DNA from 3 places in the Cupriavidus nantongensis genome. Region 3 is predicted to be linked to each of the others. Evidence: predicted binding sites of a transcription regulator. Region 3 holds the regulator's gene; each other region holds the start of a gene.
What was found. Region 3 encodes sigma-54, which starts transcription at its own class of promoters, with help from an activator protein. Its sites were predicted from a motif close to TGGCANGNAANCTGCTTT; they were not measured.
Positions count from the first base shown of each region.

Region 1: a site for sigma-54 is predicted at 3,145-3,162, ahead of A2G96_RS06920 (circularly permuted type 2 ATP-grasp protein). Genes of this name have one in related genera too.
Region 2: a site for sigma-54 is predicted at 3,803-3,820, ahead of A2G96_RS22725 (phenol hydroxylase subunit). Genes of this name have one in related genera too.

Region 1 is NZ_CP014844.1:1,497,682-1,502,939, reverse strand. It holds gene A2G96_RS06930 (transglutaminase family protein) at 1-400, opposite strand, end outside; gene A2G96_RS06925 (alpha-E domain-containing protein) at 447-1,421, opposite strand; gene A2G96_RS06920 (circularly permuted type 2 ATP-grasp protein) at 1,444-2,919, opposite strand; gene A2G96_RS06915 (gluconokinase) at 3,263-3,769, opposite strand; gene edd (phosphogluconate dehydratase) at 3,840-5,258, opposite strand, start outside.
Region 2 is NZ_CP014845.1:303,733-308,990, reverse strand. It holds gene A2G96_RS22750 (NADH:ubiquinone reductase (Na(+)-transporting) subunit F) at 1-224, opposite strand, end outside; gene A2G96_RS22745 (phenol hydroxylase subunit P4) at 256-615, opposite strand; gene A2G96_RS22740 (aromatic/alkene/methane monooxygenase hydroxylase/oxygenase subunit alpha) at 645-2,156, opposite strand; gene A2G96_RS22735 (MmoB/DmpM family protein) at 2,192-2,470, opposite strand; gene A2G96_RS22730 (aromatic/alkene monooxygenase hydroxylase subunit beta) at 2,495-3,490, opposite strand; gene A2G96_RS22725 (phenol hydroxylase subunit) at 3,544-3,768, opposite strand; gene poxR (phenol degradation transcriptional regulator PoxR) at 4,175-5,258, opposite strand, start outside.
Region 3 is NZ_CP014844.1:670,658-675,915, reverse strand. It holds gene A2G96_RS03080 (KpsF/GutQ family sugar-phosphate isomerase) at 1-567, shown strand, start outside; gene lptC (LPS export ABC transporter periplasmic protein LptC) at 614-1,243, shown strand; gene lptA (lipopolysaccharide transport periplasmic protein LptA) at 1,362-2,006, shown strand; gene lptB (LPS export ABC transporter ATP-binding protein) at 2,015-2,815, shown strand; gene A2G96_RS03060 (RNA polymerase factor sigma-54) at 2,939-4,417, shown strand; gene hpf (ribosome hibernation-promoting factor, HPF/YfiA family) at 4,466-4,816, shown strand; gene A2G96_RS03050 (PTS sugar transporter subunit IIA) at 5,164-5,258, shown strand, end outside.

The DNA of each region.
Region 1 (5,258 bases), 830 kb from region 3:
CCGCCAGGAACGGCGCGGCAAAGGCCCGCATCGGCGCCGGCGCCGTGGTCAGCGGCGTGCTGCCGAGGAAATACAGCGGCGAGACCCGCGCCTCGCCGTCCGGAGGCGCATCGCAGAACGCATGGTGCCCGTCGCGGTCGAGCTCGCCATGCGGCGGCAGCACTTCGACCTCGCCGCTGGCTTCGATGGCGATGGTGCTGGCGGGCCCGGCCACCGTGAAGTTGTGCACGATGTTGCCGAAGCCGTCGCGGGCCGCCGACGGGTTGCCGGGTGTCGACAGTTGCCAGTAGTCCACGGTCTGCAGCGGACCCGAGCGCGGCTGCAGATGCACTTCGTGCACGCTGCGCCGCACCGGTTCGGTGTAGCGGTAGACGGTATGGTGGTGGATCTTGTATTTCACGGTATCAGGGCGCGGCGGCGGCACGGGGGGCTGCCGGCGGCCCGGCTCAGGCGGCCTGCAGCGGCACCAGGAAGTCCCTGCTGATGCCGTTGCCGAGGTCGCCGATGCGCTCCAGGAAGCTGGTCAGGTACGCATGCAGGCCGACGGCAAAGATATCGTCGATGCGCGCGTACTTCAGGTCGGCGTGGAGTTTACCAGCCTGCCGCTCGGTTTCCGCCGAATGCTGGTTGCGCACCGTATGCAGGATCGCCACCACCTCGTCCATGCTCGACACCAGCGAACGCGGCATGTCAGGGCGCAGGATCAGCAGTTCGGCCACGCGCTGCGGCGTGATCACCGCGCGATAGACCTTGCGGTAGACCTCGAAGCCCGACACCGAGCGCAGGATCGCCGCCCAGTGGTAGAAGTCATTGTGGCCACCGCCCTGGTCGGGGTTGGCCTCGGGCTGCTCGCCCTCCCGGCCGTTGGACGCCTGGAACTTGACGTCGAGAATGCGCGCGGTATTGTCGGCGCGCTCCAGGAAGGTGCCCAGCCGCATGAAATGAAAGGCATCGTCCTTGAGCATGGTGCCGAACTGGACCCCGCGCGCCAGGTGCGAGCGGAACTTGACCCATTCGAAGAAGCGCGCCGGGTCTTCCTTCAGCACGCCGTCGGCAATCAGGCGCTGCACCTCCAGCCAGGTGGTGTTGACGGTTTCCCAGACCTCGGTGGTGAGCGAGCCGCGCACCGCGCGCGCGTTCTCGCGCGCCGCGCGCAGGCAGCTCATGATCGACGAGGCATTGGTCATGTCGCGTACCATGAAGTCGATCACGTCGTCGCGCGACAGCAGGCCGTACTTGTGGTCGAACACCTCGGTCAGCTCCGAGATATCGAGCATGGCCCACCAGCCCTGCTCGGCCACTTCGGCCGATTGCGGCAGCAGCGAGGTCTGGTAGTTGACGTCGAGCATGCGCGCGGTGTTCTCCGCGCGCTCGGTGTAGCGGGCCATCCAGAACAGGTGGTCGGCGGTGCGGCTCAGCATGCGGGCTCTCCCGAATCGGCGTTCATCGTTCCAGCACCCAGGTGTCCTTGGTGCCGCCACCCTGCGAGGAATTCACCACCAGCGAACCCTCGCGCAGCGCCACGCGCGTCAGCCCGCCCGGCACCATCCGCACCTCCTTGCCCGACAGCACGAACGGGCGCAGGTCGATATGGCGCGGGGCGATGCCGGCCTCGACATAGGTCGGGCAGGTCGACAGCGCCAGCGTGGGCTGCGCGATGTACTGCTCCGGCCTGGAGCGGACCACCTCGCGGAAGGCATCGATCTCGGCGCGCGTCGCCGCCGGCCCGACCAGCATGCCGTAGCCGCCGGCGCCGTGGGTTTCCTTGACCACCAGTTCGGCCATATGGTCCAGCACGTACTGCAGGTCATCGGCGCGCCGGCACATATAGGTCGGCACGTTGCTCAGGATCGCCTCTTCGCCCAGGTAGAAGCGGATCATGTCGGGCACATACGGGTAGATCGACTTGTCGTCGGCGACGCCGGTGCCGATGGCATTGCAGATGGTCACGTTGCCGGCGCGGTAGACCGACAGCAACCCGGCGGCGCCCAGCGCGGAATCGGGGCGGAACGCGAGCGGGTCGAGGAAGTCGTCGTCGACGCGCCGGTAGATCACGTCGATGCGCTGCGGCCCCTGCGTGGTGCGCATGAACAGGTGGTTGTCCTCGACGAAGAGGTCGCTGCCCTCGACCAGCTCCACCCCCATCTGCTGCGCCAGGAAGGCGTGCTCGAAGTAGGCCGAGTTGTACATGCCCGGCGTCAGCACCACCACGGTGGGATCGGCGATGGCCTGCGGCGAGACCCCGCGCAGCATGTCGAGCAGCAGGTCGGGATAGTGCGCCACCGGCGCCACGCGGTTGCGCGCGAACAGGTCCGGGAACAGGCGCATCATCATCTTGCGGTTCTCGAGCATGTACGACACGCCCGACGGCACGCGCAGGTTGTCTTCCAGCACGTAGAACTCGCCCTCGCCGGCACGCACCACGTCGATGCCGGCGACATGCGCATAGACATCGTGCGGCACGCTGACGCCCAGCATCTCGGGCCGGTACTGGGCGTTGTTGTAGATCTGGTCGGGCGGGATCACGCCGGCGCGGATGATGTCCTGGCCGTGGTAGATGTCGTGGATGAAGCGGTTCAGCGCGGCCACGCGCTGGCGCAAGCCCTTTTCCAGCAGCGTCCATTCGCTCGCGGGGAAAATGCGCGGGACCACGTCGAACGGAATGGTACGCTCGGTGCCGCTGTTGGCTTCGTCCTTGTCGCCGTAGACGGCGAAGGTGATGCCCACGCGCCGGAACACCAGGTCGGCCTCGGCGCGCTTGTTGGCCATGGTGCTTTCGGTCTGGCGCGCCAGCCATTCGGCGAAATGCCGGTAGTGCGGGCGTACCGCCCCTTCAGGCAAGGCCTGGCCTGCGTGGATCAGCGCCGGCGCATTGTCCTCGCGCCAGTCCAGCATCTCGTCGAAGTACCGCGCCGCCATGATGGCCGCTCCTCCATGTCGCGGGCGCCGCTGCTATGCCGCACCGGCCGCCCTGGTTGCCCTGGCTGTCCTGCCCTGCCGCGCGGCCGCGCCGGTTGGCGCAAGCCGTGGTGATGCCGTCGAGTCACTGGCCCTTCCAGCATACCCGTGCCGGCGAAAGCTGCAAGGTGGTGCGGCGGGCTGCCCGTGCCATCGCACCCGCGCGGCACCGGCATCGAAGCGAAGCTAGCAAGATGCCTGCCAGCGCACGCAAGAAAACGGCCGCCGGTGAGGCCGGCGGCCGTGGTTTGCGTTGCCTTCGGGAATCCGAGGCCATGCCTACCAGAGGCACGGCCGCGTCAGTTCAGCGCGCAGCGCTGGCGCCCTGCCGCACGGTGGCCTTCAGGATGGTGTCGACCAGCGCCTCGGGTGGCTGGCGGATGTCGAGCGCCAGCGCGTCGCCAGGTTCCTCGAGCGTATCGAACTGGCTTTGCAGCAGCTCGGGGTTGAAGAAGTGCTCGGTGCGCGCGGACAGCCGCTGGCCGATCAGCGCGGCATCCCCCTTCATGAAGACGAAGGTCACGCCGCCATCGGGCGGGCTCAGCCGGTCGCGGTAAGCCTGGCGCAGCGCCGAGCAGGTGAACACATGGGTGCGACCCTCGGCGCGGGCGGTGTCGATGGCCGCGCGCATCGCGGCCAGCCACGGCCAGCGGTCTTCGTCGGTCAGCGGGATGCCGGCGTGCATCTTGGCCTTGTTGGCGTCGCTGTGGAAGTCGTCGGCGTCATGGAAGCCGCAGCCCAGCCGCTGCGCCAGCAGCTGGCCGACCGTGGTCTTGCCGCTGCCGGAAACGCCCATCAGGATATAGATCATGTCTGCTCCGTCGGTCTTGGTATCGGATGGTGGGACCATCCTTGTCGGTTGCCTGCCTGTCCTGGTCCGGTTATTGTGCGACGGATCGCAACTCGGCGGTACGGCCGTCGGCGCCGGCCACTGCGGCATCCAGTTCGGACAGGTCGAGTGCGCTGCCGCCCTCTTCCGCGATCCGCGCATGGCGCCGGAACAGGCCGAACAGGCCACGCCCCAGGCTGAACTGCGCGAACGGATCGGCCGGCGCGCGCGCCGGCGCCCGCGCCGCGAATTCGGCCTCGTCGCCCAACCATTGCAGCGTGCCGGCGACGGCGTCGACGCGGATGCGATCGCCGTCACGCACGCGCGCCAGCGCGCCGCCGGCCAGCGCCTCGGGACCGACGTGGATCACCGCCGGCACCTTGCCCGAGGCGCCGGACATGCGCCCGTCGGTCACCAGCGCCACCTTGTGGCCGGCGTCCTGCAGCGCCCCCAGCACCGGGGTCAGCCGGTGCAGTTCGGGCATGCCGTTGGCATTCGGCCCCTGGAAACGCACCACCGCGACCAGGTCGCCGCCGAGTTGGCCGCCCAGTTCGCCAGCGTCGAACGCCGCCTGCAGCGCCTCCTGCGAATCGAACACGCGCACCGGGGCTTCGACCACGCGGTGCTCCGGCGCCACCGCCGAGACCTTGATCACGCCGCGACCCAGGTTGCCCTGCATCAGCCGCAGCCCGCCCTCGGTGGAGAACGGCGCGGCGGCGGTCGCCAGCACCTGCGGGTCGCCGCTCTGGGCGGCGCCGTCGCGCCAGTGCAGCACGCCGTCCGTCATCACCGGTTCCTGCGCATAACGGGCCAGGCCCGGGCCGGCCACGGTCTGCACGTCCTCGTGCAGCAGGCCGGCCTGCAGCAGCTCGCGGATCACGAAGCCGGCGCCGCCGGCGGCATGGAAGTGGTTCACATCGGCCGAGCCGTTGGGATAGACCCGCGCCAGCAGCGGCGTGATGCGCGACAGCAAGTCGAAATCGTTCCAGTCGATGACGATGCCGGCGGCGCGCGCCATCGCCACCAGGTGGATGGTGTGGTTGGTCGAGCCGCCGGTGGCGAGCAGGCCGACCATGGCGTTGGCGATGGCGCGTTCGTCGACGATGCGCGCCAGCGGCAGGTAATCGTCGCCGCGCGCGCGCAGCGCGATCGCGCGCTGCGCCGCAGCGGCCGTCAGCGCATCGCGCAGGCCGCTGTCGGGATGGACGAAGGCCGCGCCCGGCAGGTGCAGGCCCATGATTTCCATCAGGAACTGGTTGCTGTTGGCGGTGCCGTAGAACGTGCAGGTGCCGGCGCCGTGATACGCCTGGCATTCGGCTTCCAGCAGCGCATCGCGCCCGACCTGGCCGGTGGCGTAGAGCTGGCGCACGCGCGCCTTTTCCTTGTTGGGCAGCCCGCTGGCCATTGGGCCCGCCGGCACGAACACCATCGGCAGGTGGCCGAACTGCAGCGCGCCCATCAGCAGGCCCGG
Region 2 (5,258 bases), on a different contig from region 3:
GCCAGGCACTGGCCGTTGTCGCGCTCGAAATCCATCAGCGCGAAGCCGGAGGCCTCGCCCTGCTCGACCTCGCCGTCCACCACCTGCACCTTGCAAGTTGCGCACAGCCCGTGGCAGCACGCGTGCGGCAGCCACACGCCGTTGCGCAGGCAGGCGTCAAGCACGGTCTGTCCCGGCGCGATGGGAATGGTCTGGCCGATCGGTTCAATCGTCAGCGAATACATCTCGGTCTCCTTGCGTACGAACCGTGGCGCCTCAGCTGCCGCTGCCGCCGATGCCGTCCAGCCTCGGGGTGCGGAAGCGGATCACATCCTTGTGCCCCAGTCCGTTCTGCTCCAGCGTGCGGTCCAGGTCGGGCTGCCAGGGCTGGCCGCCGCGCAGCCACTGCACCTGGCCCCAGTCGATGCGGGCAAAGTCGGGGTGATAGCCGTAGACGCCGGGCAGCACCTGCTCCACCACGTCGCGCAGCGGCATCGACGGCGCGAACGGGAAGCAATGCGGGGCGCAGAACAGCAAGTGGCCGTCCCAGCCGATATAGAGCAGGCGGTTGCCGTGGAACGCATCTTCGCGATCGGCGGGCGTGAAGATGTAGTCGCCAATGGATACGACGGGCATGGTTGTCTCCTTATCTGTGATGCGAGCGCTCAGGCGGCCGGCGCGATGCCCTTCCAGGCATTCCAGTTGCGCTGGTCCTGCGAGCCCTCGAAATCCAGGTTGTCCGCGCCCGGGTTCAGCCGATACCACCCGAGCACGTCGTCCAGTGTGGCGCCACCGCAGTTGCCCTGGTAGATCTGGTGCACCGGCAGCCACGCCTGCGCGTACTTGGCGGGCTCGTCGTCGAAGATGTCCTTGCAGCCGTCCGAGCAGAAGTGGAACTTCATGCCGTGGTAACTGCTTTCGCGGTAGCAGGTCTGGGTGGGATCGTCCGGCTCCGAGAACACCATCGGGATCTGGCAGGTCTGGCACAGCATCGGCAGCGTGGCGTTGTAGAAGCGCTCGCCGGCCTGCTGCCGCGCCTGCCAGTGCTCCAGGCGCGGCTTGTAGTAGCGTTCGAAGGTCTGCGGGTATTTCTCGACCAGCCACGCCATCTCGTCGGCCCTTGGCACCCACGTATGGAAGGCGGCGGCGCCCGCATAGTTGTAGAACGTGGCCCAGGCCTCGTGCGTGATGCGGTCCTTGGTGCGGGTGGCCACGTCGTGGTACTTGGGCATGCGCAGGCCATAGCGCTCCAGGTCCTTGAACAGCGCCCCGCCCGCCTGCTCGAAGTACATCTCCCACGCTTCGGCCCACGACATCACGCGCTTGGGGAGCATGTAGTCCATCATCATCCCGACCAGCGTCAGCAGGCGGAAGCCGCGCCAGAACCATTTGTCCAGCCACTTCTGCAGGATCGGGATGTTGCCGGGATCCTGCTCGCACAGGAACTTGACCACCTCCAGTCCCAGCGTCATGTGGCGCGACTCGTCCGACTGCGCCGAGAAGCCGAAGGTCACCGTGGCCATGTCGCCGTTGTAGGCGGCGCCCGACATGAACGGCATGAACAGCAGGTTGGTCAGCACGTACTCGAACGAGAACGAGATCGCGGTGATGAACTCGAACGGCCCCGCGCTCATCGCATCCTCGAAATAGGACTTGGGCACCGACAGGTACCAGACCCGGTCGTGCATGTGGCGCCACTCGCCAAAGCCGTGGAAGTACTTGTTATAGACCGACAGCGTGTGCAGCTGGGTCTGCGCATGGCGCAGCTCGTCGATCGACTGCATCTGCGCCGCCACGCGTGCGCCGGCGCCGCGGAAATGCCGGCCCAGGTGCGCGTAGCCGCGGTGCGCGGCGTATTCCAGCGGCGTCACGCCGGTCAGGAACAGCCGCAGCGCGTTCAGGTAGCGCGGGTCGGATACGTTGAGGTGGCCGTTGTTCTGCACGAACGAGTCGATGATCGCGTACAGCTTGCGCTCTTTCTCGGACTGGTATTTCCAGTACGCATCCATGGTCATGCGGAACGGGTCTTCCCATTTGTCCCAGTCGTGGATGCGGATGCCCTCGTACTTGTCGAACGGGAAGACCTTGTCCATCGGCTCGTAGGTCGTTTCCCAGGCCAGGTCCCGCGTCATCGAGGCGTACTTCTCGCGCAGGTTGAGCTTCTTGCGTGCGTCCATGATGTCTCCTTGTTGTTTGCGATGCCGCGGGGCGGTCAGGCGTTCCAGCGCAGCGTGAAGGCGTCTTCGTCCTCGTCGATGTTTCCGCACAGCGAGACCAGGTTCAGGTGGATCTCCTGCAGGTCCCAGTCGCGTCCGAGCTTGCCGGCCACCAGCTCGCGCACGATGGTCAGGTGTCCGGGCGCATCGATCTTGACCATGGCGGGAAACTGCGACACCACCGCATGCGGGTTGGCTTCGGTAATGGCGTCGATGATGGGACGGGTGTCGTCGTTGTTCTGCAAGGCGATGTAGACGTTGGCGGCGGCGGTCATGGGTAGGCTCCGAGGGTCCATGGGTCAGGCGGCAAGGCCGAGCTTGCTCAGGCGCACTTCAAGCTGCTCGCGGCACAGCGCGACCATCTGCGCGCCGTCGGCGCCGGTCAGTGCGTTGGCGACCGGCACCAGCGCTTCGGCCACCTGCGCGGCGGCGGCATGCGCCCAGCCGGACAGCAGCACGCGGTTGGCATCGGACTCGGCCGCGGCGGCCTGGACCACGGCGTCGACCCAGCGCGCATGCTCGTCGCGCCAGTCGTTCATGAACTCGGTCAGCACCGCCAGCCCGGTACCGCAGGCGCGCGCGATGACCGCATCGGCGTGCTGGTAGACCAGCGGGTAGAGCAGTCCGTCCAGCACCAGGTTCTGGACGACGAAAGTCTCGAACCAGTCCGCGGTAACGAAGGTGTGTTCGACGAAGCGGCGCAGCGGCTGCCACGCGGCGCCCTCCAGCCAGGCCACCCTGGCCCGCTCCAGCGCCACGCCGGTATTGCCGTCGAGCAGCATGCCGATGCGCGACAGGTACTGGGCGATGCCCAGGCGATCCATGGCGCAATAGGTGCAGGCCTGCGTGATCGCCGTGCCCCAGCCGTAGTCGGCGCAATAGAAGTTGTTCATGTTGGCGCCCCACTCCACATGGCGCAGCGGCAGCAGGCCCGTGGCCAGGCGCTCCTGCCATTCGGCCGGCAGCGCCTGCAGCAGGCCGCGCTTCTCGACGAAGGCAAAGCTCTTCTCGGCGGCGTCCTGCTGGCGGCCGCGCGCGGTCACGTAGGCGCCGTAGTAGAACTGGCGCGGGTCCTTCAGCGCATACCAGTCCTCCATCACGATCGCGGTGCGGCGCTTGTCGTACAGCTCAAAGCCGGGGTCCCAGGTGGGGCGGTAGTGGAAGTTCACCTCCGACTGCACGTCGTAGGTGGCCTCCTGGTAGCGCGACGCCGGCTTGTCGCCGAAGCGGCGCGCGACATGGCCGTAGGTCTGGCGCAGCGGCTGGATCTGCTGGGTCTTGATATCGACTTGCATCGCTTGGTCTCCTGTATCCCTTCTCGTTGTGATGTGGCGGCAGGCGGGCCGCGTCAGTCGTCGGCTTCGGGCTGCGGCGAGGCTTCAGGCGCAGGCAGGAAGCGCACGCGGTTGACGCAGCAGAAGGCTTCGAACATCGGCTCCGGCATGATCAGTTCGACGTTGAGCTCGGGGTCGGCCACGCTGAAGACGAATTGCACGAACCCCTCCGGGGTACGGCCCTCGACCCGCACATAGCGCGGCGTGGCTTCGAACAGGGGAACCGACGGGGTGGTCATCGCGCGCTCCTTGGCGTGGCTGGACGCGGGCCTTACTGCGAAGACCGTGCCAGCGGCCGCAAGCCTTGTGGCACAACGGTTTCCGGGAATTGGCAGAGGCCATCGTGCGCGTTTACCCGAAAGCGCAGGCAGGACCGCCATCGATGAATTGATGATGCGGTCCGCGAGCGTTGATCAAATGATCAAAAGCCGCGCCGGGCGGGCGTTTGCGGGCAGCGCGCAACGAAGGGGGCGATGGCGCTGCGGCGCAGCAGCGCGTGCGGGACAGGAGGAGGAAAGGGCTTGATCCGGCAGCGGAAAATCGCTCGCGCTGCGCAGCATGGCGCGGATGCGGGGCGATGCAAGGCCTGGGAGCGCCTGCATCAAATGATCAAATGGAAAAGCGGAAGGGAAAGGAAGCGCGGCCTCAGTCGCCGTGCCCATTCCCCCCACGCGCACCCCGCGTCTTCCACCGATACGCCAGCTGCGGCCGCGTAATCCCCAGCAACCGCGCGGCCTGGCTCATGTTGCCATCCGCGCGCTGCATCGCGGCCTCCATCAGCACGGTCTCGACATCGCCCAGCGCCAGCTGCTGTTCTGACATCTGGTCCAGCAGCGCATGGACCGCGGCTTCGCGCAGGTCCGGCAGCGTGCCGCCCGCGCCCAGCCGTGGCGCGGTATCCAGCGGCGGCGCCACGGTGCCCGGCAGGAACAGGTGGTCGGCGCCAATCTGGCCGCCGTGGCTGGCCAGGATCACGCCGCGCTCGATCACGTTCTCCAGTTCGCGCACATTGCCGGGCCAGTCATAGTGGCGCAGTTCGGCCAGCGCGCGGTCGGTGATGCCGACGATGCGCTTGCCGTGGCGCGCGCCGTAGCGGGCCACGAAGCGCTCCGCCAGTGGCCGGATATCGTCGAGCCGCTCGCGCAGCGGCGGTATCGTGACCGGGTAGACGTTGAGGCGGTAATACAGGTCCTTGCGGAAGGTGCCCTGCTTCACCGCTTCGGCCAGGTCGACATTGGTCGCGGCCACCAGCCGCACGTCCACCTTGCGCGCGGCGGTGCCACCCACGCGCTCGACCTCGCCCTCCTGCAGCACGCGCAGCAGCTTGGACTGCGCCGAGGCCGAGAGCTCGCCCAGTTCATCCAGAAACAAGGTGCCGCCATGCGCGCGTTCGAAGCGGCCGGGCCGCGACTGGGTCGCGCCGGTGAAGGCGCCTTTCTCCACGCCAAACAGCTCCGACTCGATCAGTTCATCGGGAATCGCCGCGCAGTTGACCGCGACGAAGGGCTTGTCGGCGCGCGCACTCACGCCGTGCAAGGCCTGCGCGAAGCGCTCCTTGCCCACGCCGGTCTCGCCCAGCAGCAGCACCGTCACGTTGCTGGCGGCGGCTCGCTGCAGCAGGCCCCATGCGGCGCGAAAGCCGGGTGAGGTGCCGACCAGGTCGGCCGGCGTAGCTGGCCCGCCCTGCAGCGCGCGCAGGTGCTCGACCTCGCTCTGCAAGGCGATCAGG
Region 3 (5,258 bases):
GACGTCCACCTGGACGCGGCGGTCGAGAAGGAAGCCTGCCCGCTGAACCTGGCCCCGACCGCCAGCACCACCGCCGCGCTGGCGCTGGGCGACGCGCTCGCGGTGGCGGTGCTCGATGCGCGCGGCTTCGGCGAGGAAGACTTTGCCCGCTCGCACCCCGGCGGGGCGCTCGGGCGCAAGCTGCTGACCCATGTGCGCGACGTGATGCGCACCGGCAACGCCGTGCCCGAGGTGCGCGAAAGCACGCCGCTGGCCCAGGCGCTGATGGAAATCACGCGCAAGGGCATGGCCATGACCGCGGTGGTGGATCCCGACGGGCGCGCCATCGGCGTGTTCACCGACGGCGACCTGCGCCGCCTGCTGGAAACCCCGCGCGACTGGAAGACCGTGCCGATCGGCGAGGTCATGCACCGCAACCCGCATGTGGTCAACCAGGACCAGCTGGCGGTGGAAGCCGTGCAGGTGATGGAAGCCAACCGCATCAACCAGCTGCTGGTGGTGGACAACGACGGGCGCCTGACCGGCGCGCTGCATATCCACGACCTGACCCGCGCCAAGGTCATCTGAGCCGGCGCGCCACCGACGGTACCAGCAGCACAACGCCAAGGACACCATGCAGGCACTCCTCGCCTCCCTCAGCGGCATCGTCATGCGGCTGCTGCCGCTGCTGCTGATGGCCATCGTGGCGGGCAGCACGTTCTGGCTGGTCCAGATCAACTCCCCCAAGGAAGACCAGGCCGCACAAACCACCAAGAAGCACGAGCCGGATTACTTCATGGACCGCTTCTCGGCCACCGAGCTGGCGCCCGACGGCAGCACCAAGATCCGCTTCACCGGCGAGCGCATGGTCCATTTCGAGGACGACCAGACCTACGAGGTCACGCGTCCCGCGATGCGCGCCTACGAGCCGGACCGCCCGCCGGTGACCGCGCGCGCCGACATCGGCCGCATGAACGCCGAAGGCACGGTGATCGATTTGTACGGCAACGGCTACGTGCTGCGCCAGCAGGGCAAGGATCCGTCCAAGGACCCGCAGCTGACCGCGGCGTCGAGCTATTTCCAGCTGCTGGTCAATGACGACATCGTCAAGACCGACAAGCCCGTCAAGCTGACACGCGGCCCGTCGGTGATGACCGCCAACGGCCTGATCTTCAACAACGTCACCCGCGAAGTACAATTGCTCGGCAATGTACGCGGCACCATCATCACCGGACCGTCCCCGGGCCGTGCGCCGGGATCCTGACTCCCGGTCCGGCGCAGCCGCGCACGCAACGCCGGCCGTCACGGCCCGGCAGCGCGCGCCGATTGCCGCGCAAACCGCACCATCACGCATCCGACGCCCCTCAAGCAACCCTGCCAACATGACCGCTTCCCTGACGACATCGTCCCGTCGACGCACCGCCCCGGCCCTGCTCGCGCTGGCCCTGGCCTTCGGCCTGCTGGCCCAGCCTGCCCTAGCCGAGCGCGCGGACCGCGACAAGCCGATGGTGCTCGAGGCGGACAATGCCAGCTATGACGACGTCAAGCAGATCTATACGCTGACCGGCAACGTGGTGCTGACCAAGGGCACCATGATCCTGAAGTCCGACGCCGCCGAGCTGCGCACCGACCCCGAGGGCTACCAGTTCGCCGTGGCAACCTCGAAGCCGGGCAAGCAGGCTTATATCCGCCAGAAGCGCGAGGGCGTCGACGAATACATCGACGGCTGGGGCGACCGCATCGAATACGACGGCAAGCAGGAATTCTCCAAGCTGATCGGCAATGCCCGCATGGCGCGGCTGCAGGGCGCCAAGCTGCTCGACGAGATCCGCGGCGCGGTGCTGACCTACGACAGCCGCAAGGAACTCTATACCGCTGCCGGCGGCGGCAGCGGCGATGCCGCGGCGGCGAACCCGTCCGGCCGCGTGCGCGCGGTGCTGTCGCCCCGCCAGGACCAGAAGTCCGGCACCGCGGGCGGCTCGCCGCTGGACCTGAAGTCGGCGCCCGCGCCCGCCAACAAACCCTGACCGTACCCATGACCGATACCGCCACCATTGCCGACAAGCCTGTCGTCGAAGCCAACTCCGTCCTGCCCGGCGGCAGCACGCTGGTCGTGCGCCACCTGAAGAAGCGCTATGGCTCGCGCACGGTGGTCAAGGACGTCTCGCTCGACGTCAAGAGCGGCGAGGTGGTCGGACTGCTCGGCCCCAACGGCGCGGGCAAGACCACGTCGTTCTACATGATCGTCGGCCTGGTGGCGCTGGACGAAGGCGACATCGTGCTCGACGGCGACCACATCAGCGGCCTGCCGATTCACGAGCGCGCGCGCATGGGGCTGTCGTACCTGCCGCAGGAAGCCTCGGTGTTCCGCAAGCTCAACGTCGAGGAAAACATCCGCGCAGTGCTCGAGCTGCAGATCGACAAGGGCAAGCCGCTGGCCAAGGCCGAGATCGAGCGCCGCCTCGATGCGCTGCTCGACGACCTGCAGATCGCGCACCTGCGCAACAACCCGGCGCTGTCGCTGTCCGGCGGCGAGCGCCGCCGCGTCGAAATCGCGCGCGCGCTGGCGTCGTCGCCGCGCTTCATCCTGCTCGACGAACCGTTCGCCGGCGTCGATCCGATCGCGGTGGGCGAGATCCAGCGCATCGTCAGCTTCCTGAAGGCGCGCAATATCGGCGTGCTGATCACCGACCACAACGTGCGCGAGACGCTCGGCATCTGCGACCACGCCTACATCATCAGCGAAGGCACGGTGCTGGCCGCGGGCCAGCCCGAAGAGATCATCGCCAACGACGCCGTGCGGCGCGTCTACCTGGGCGAGAACTTCCGCATGTGACAAGCTGGCGGCCCGGCGCGGGCCGCCATGGCTGCATGGCAGGGAGAGCCAGCGGCGATCACGGCGCATCAGCGATAGCAATTTCCGTTCCAACATCGGAAAGATGCGCATAAAATAGGTCGCATGAAACCGTCGCTACAGCTCCGCCTCTCCCAGCACCTGGCCCTGACCCCGCAGCTGCAACAGTCGATCCGGCTGCTGCAGCTTTCCACGCTGGAACTGCAGCAGGAAGTCGAACAGGCGCTGACGGAAAACCCGCTGCTCGAGCGGGAGAACGACTGGATCGAAAGCCCGCTGCGCGTGGCCGCCGACGGCTCGGTCAACTTGCAAAGCGCGCCCGCGCCCGCCCCCGCCGAGCCCCAGGGCAATGGCGACGCCCGCACCGAAGGCGCCGCCGATGACGGCTACGGCGACAACAGCAGCGGCGACGACTACAGCAACGGCGACTGGAGCCTGGACGACTTCGCCCGCCGCCCGCAAGGCGACGAGGACGAAAAGACGCCGATGCAGCTGCGCGATGCCGAGCCCACGCTGCGCGAATACCTGATGGAGCAGTTGACGCCGCTGAAGATCTCGGCGCGCGACAAGGGGCTCGCCATCTTCCTGATCGAATCGCTCGACGACGATGGCTACCTGAGCGCATCGCTCGAAGAGATCTGCGCGGAGCTGCCCGAAGAACTCGAGTTCGACCCCGACGAAGTCCACGCCATCCTGACGCTGCTGCAGAGCTTCGATCCGCCCGGCGTGGGCGCGCGCAACGCGGCCGAATGCCTGGCGCTGCAATTGCGCCGCCTGACGCACCCGCAGCGCGAACTGGCGCTGACCATCGTCACCCATCACCTGGAACTTCTTGCGGTACGCGACTACACGCGGCTGAAGAAGGCCCTGCAGGTCGATGAAGTCGCGCTCAAGGCCGCGCATGACCTGATCCGCTCGCTGGCGCCCTACCCGGGCCACGCGTACAGCCGCCCCGAGGCCGACTTCGTCGTGCCCGATGTGTTCGTGCGCAAGAGCGGTGGCGGCTGGATCGCGCAGCTCAATCCGGATGTGATGCCGAGGCTGCGCATCAATGATATGTATGCCCAGATCCTGCGTGGCGCCAAGGGCGAAACCGGCACCGCGGGGCTGCAGCAGAAGCTGCAGGAGGCGCGCTGGCTGATCAAGAACATCCAGCAAAGGTTCGACACGATCCTGCGGGTTTCGCAGGCCATTGTCGAGCGTCAAAAGAACTTTTTCACCCACGGTGAAATCGCCATGCGCCCCTTGGTTTTGCGGGAGATTGCCGATACACTGGGTTTACACGAGTCAACCATCTCCCGGGTGACGACCAATAAATACATGGCCACGCCGATGGGTACTTTCGAACTGAAGTACTTCTTCGGCAGCCACGTGTCCACCGAGACCGGTGGCGCGGCTTCATCAACGGCCATCCGCGCCTTGATCAAGCAACTGATAGGAGCCGAAGACCCGAGGAATCCCCTTTCCGACAGTCGCATCGCCGAACTGCTGGGCGAACAGGGCTTCGTTGTCGCGCGCCGCACCGTCGCCAAGTATCGTGAAGCCTTGAAAATCCCCGCAGTCAATCTCCGCAAGTCTTTGTAGCCGAGCCCACCGCCTGCCTGGTGAGGCTCTTTCAGAAGGAGAAGCGCTATGAACTTCAAGATCAGTGGACACCACCTGGACATCACGCCGCCTCTGCGTGAGTACGTGGAAACGAAGCTGGAGCGAATCGTCAGGCATTTCGATCAAGTCATTGGCGTTAGCGTGCTGCTCTCTGTCGACAATCACAAGGAAAAGGACCGGCGTCAGTACGCGGAAATCAATCTGCATCTCAAGGGCAAGGACATCTTTGTCGAAGCGCATCATGAAGACCTGTATGCGGCGATCGACGCACTCGTCGACAAGCTGGACCGTCAGGTGATTCGCTACAAGGATCGCGTGCAAGGCCACGACCGCGAAGCGGTCAAGTACCAGATGGCCGCAGCGCAAATGCAGCAATAAACCCGTGCCCGGCAGCCCCGCAGAGGGCTGCTGAACCAGGATTCCACAGGCAAGCCGCGCCGCGAAGCGCGGCTTTTTTGCGCCCCGGGGGCGGTGCCGGCTGTGGCAGCGGAGCAAACCTTGTCACGCATGGGAGCCCGAAATGTTCGCAAGCGCAGCGCCAAGGTGTATGCTGCGCCATACAAAGAGAGAGAAATCGTGGCCGCATCCGCTGGCGCTGCACCGCACAAGGCAGGGGTAGCCGCTGCTCTATAATGGGCCGGACGTCCCCCCGCCCGCAGCGGCAGGGAGCCAGCCGCTGCCCGGCGGAACGATCCGCCCGCTAACTGAAATCCTGCGCATCGCCCATGAATCGTTTGGCCAAATTGCTGCCACCCGGCAACATCACCCTCGACGTCAGCGTCACCAGCAAGAAACGTGTGTTCGAGCAGGCCGGGCTCCT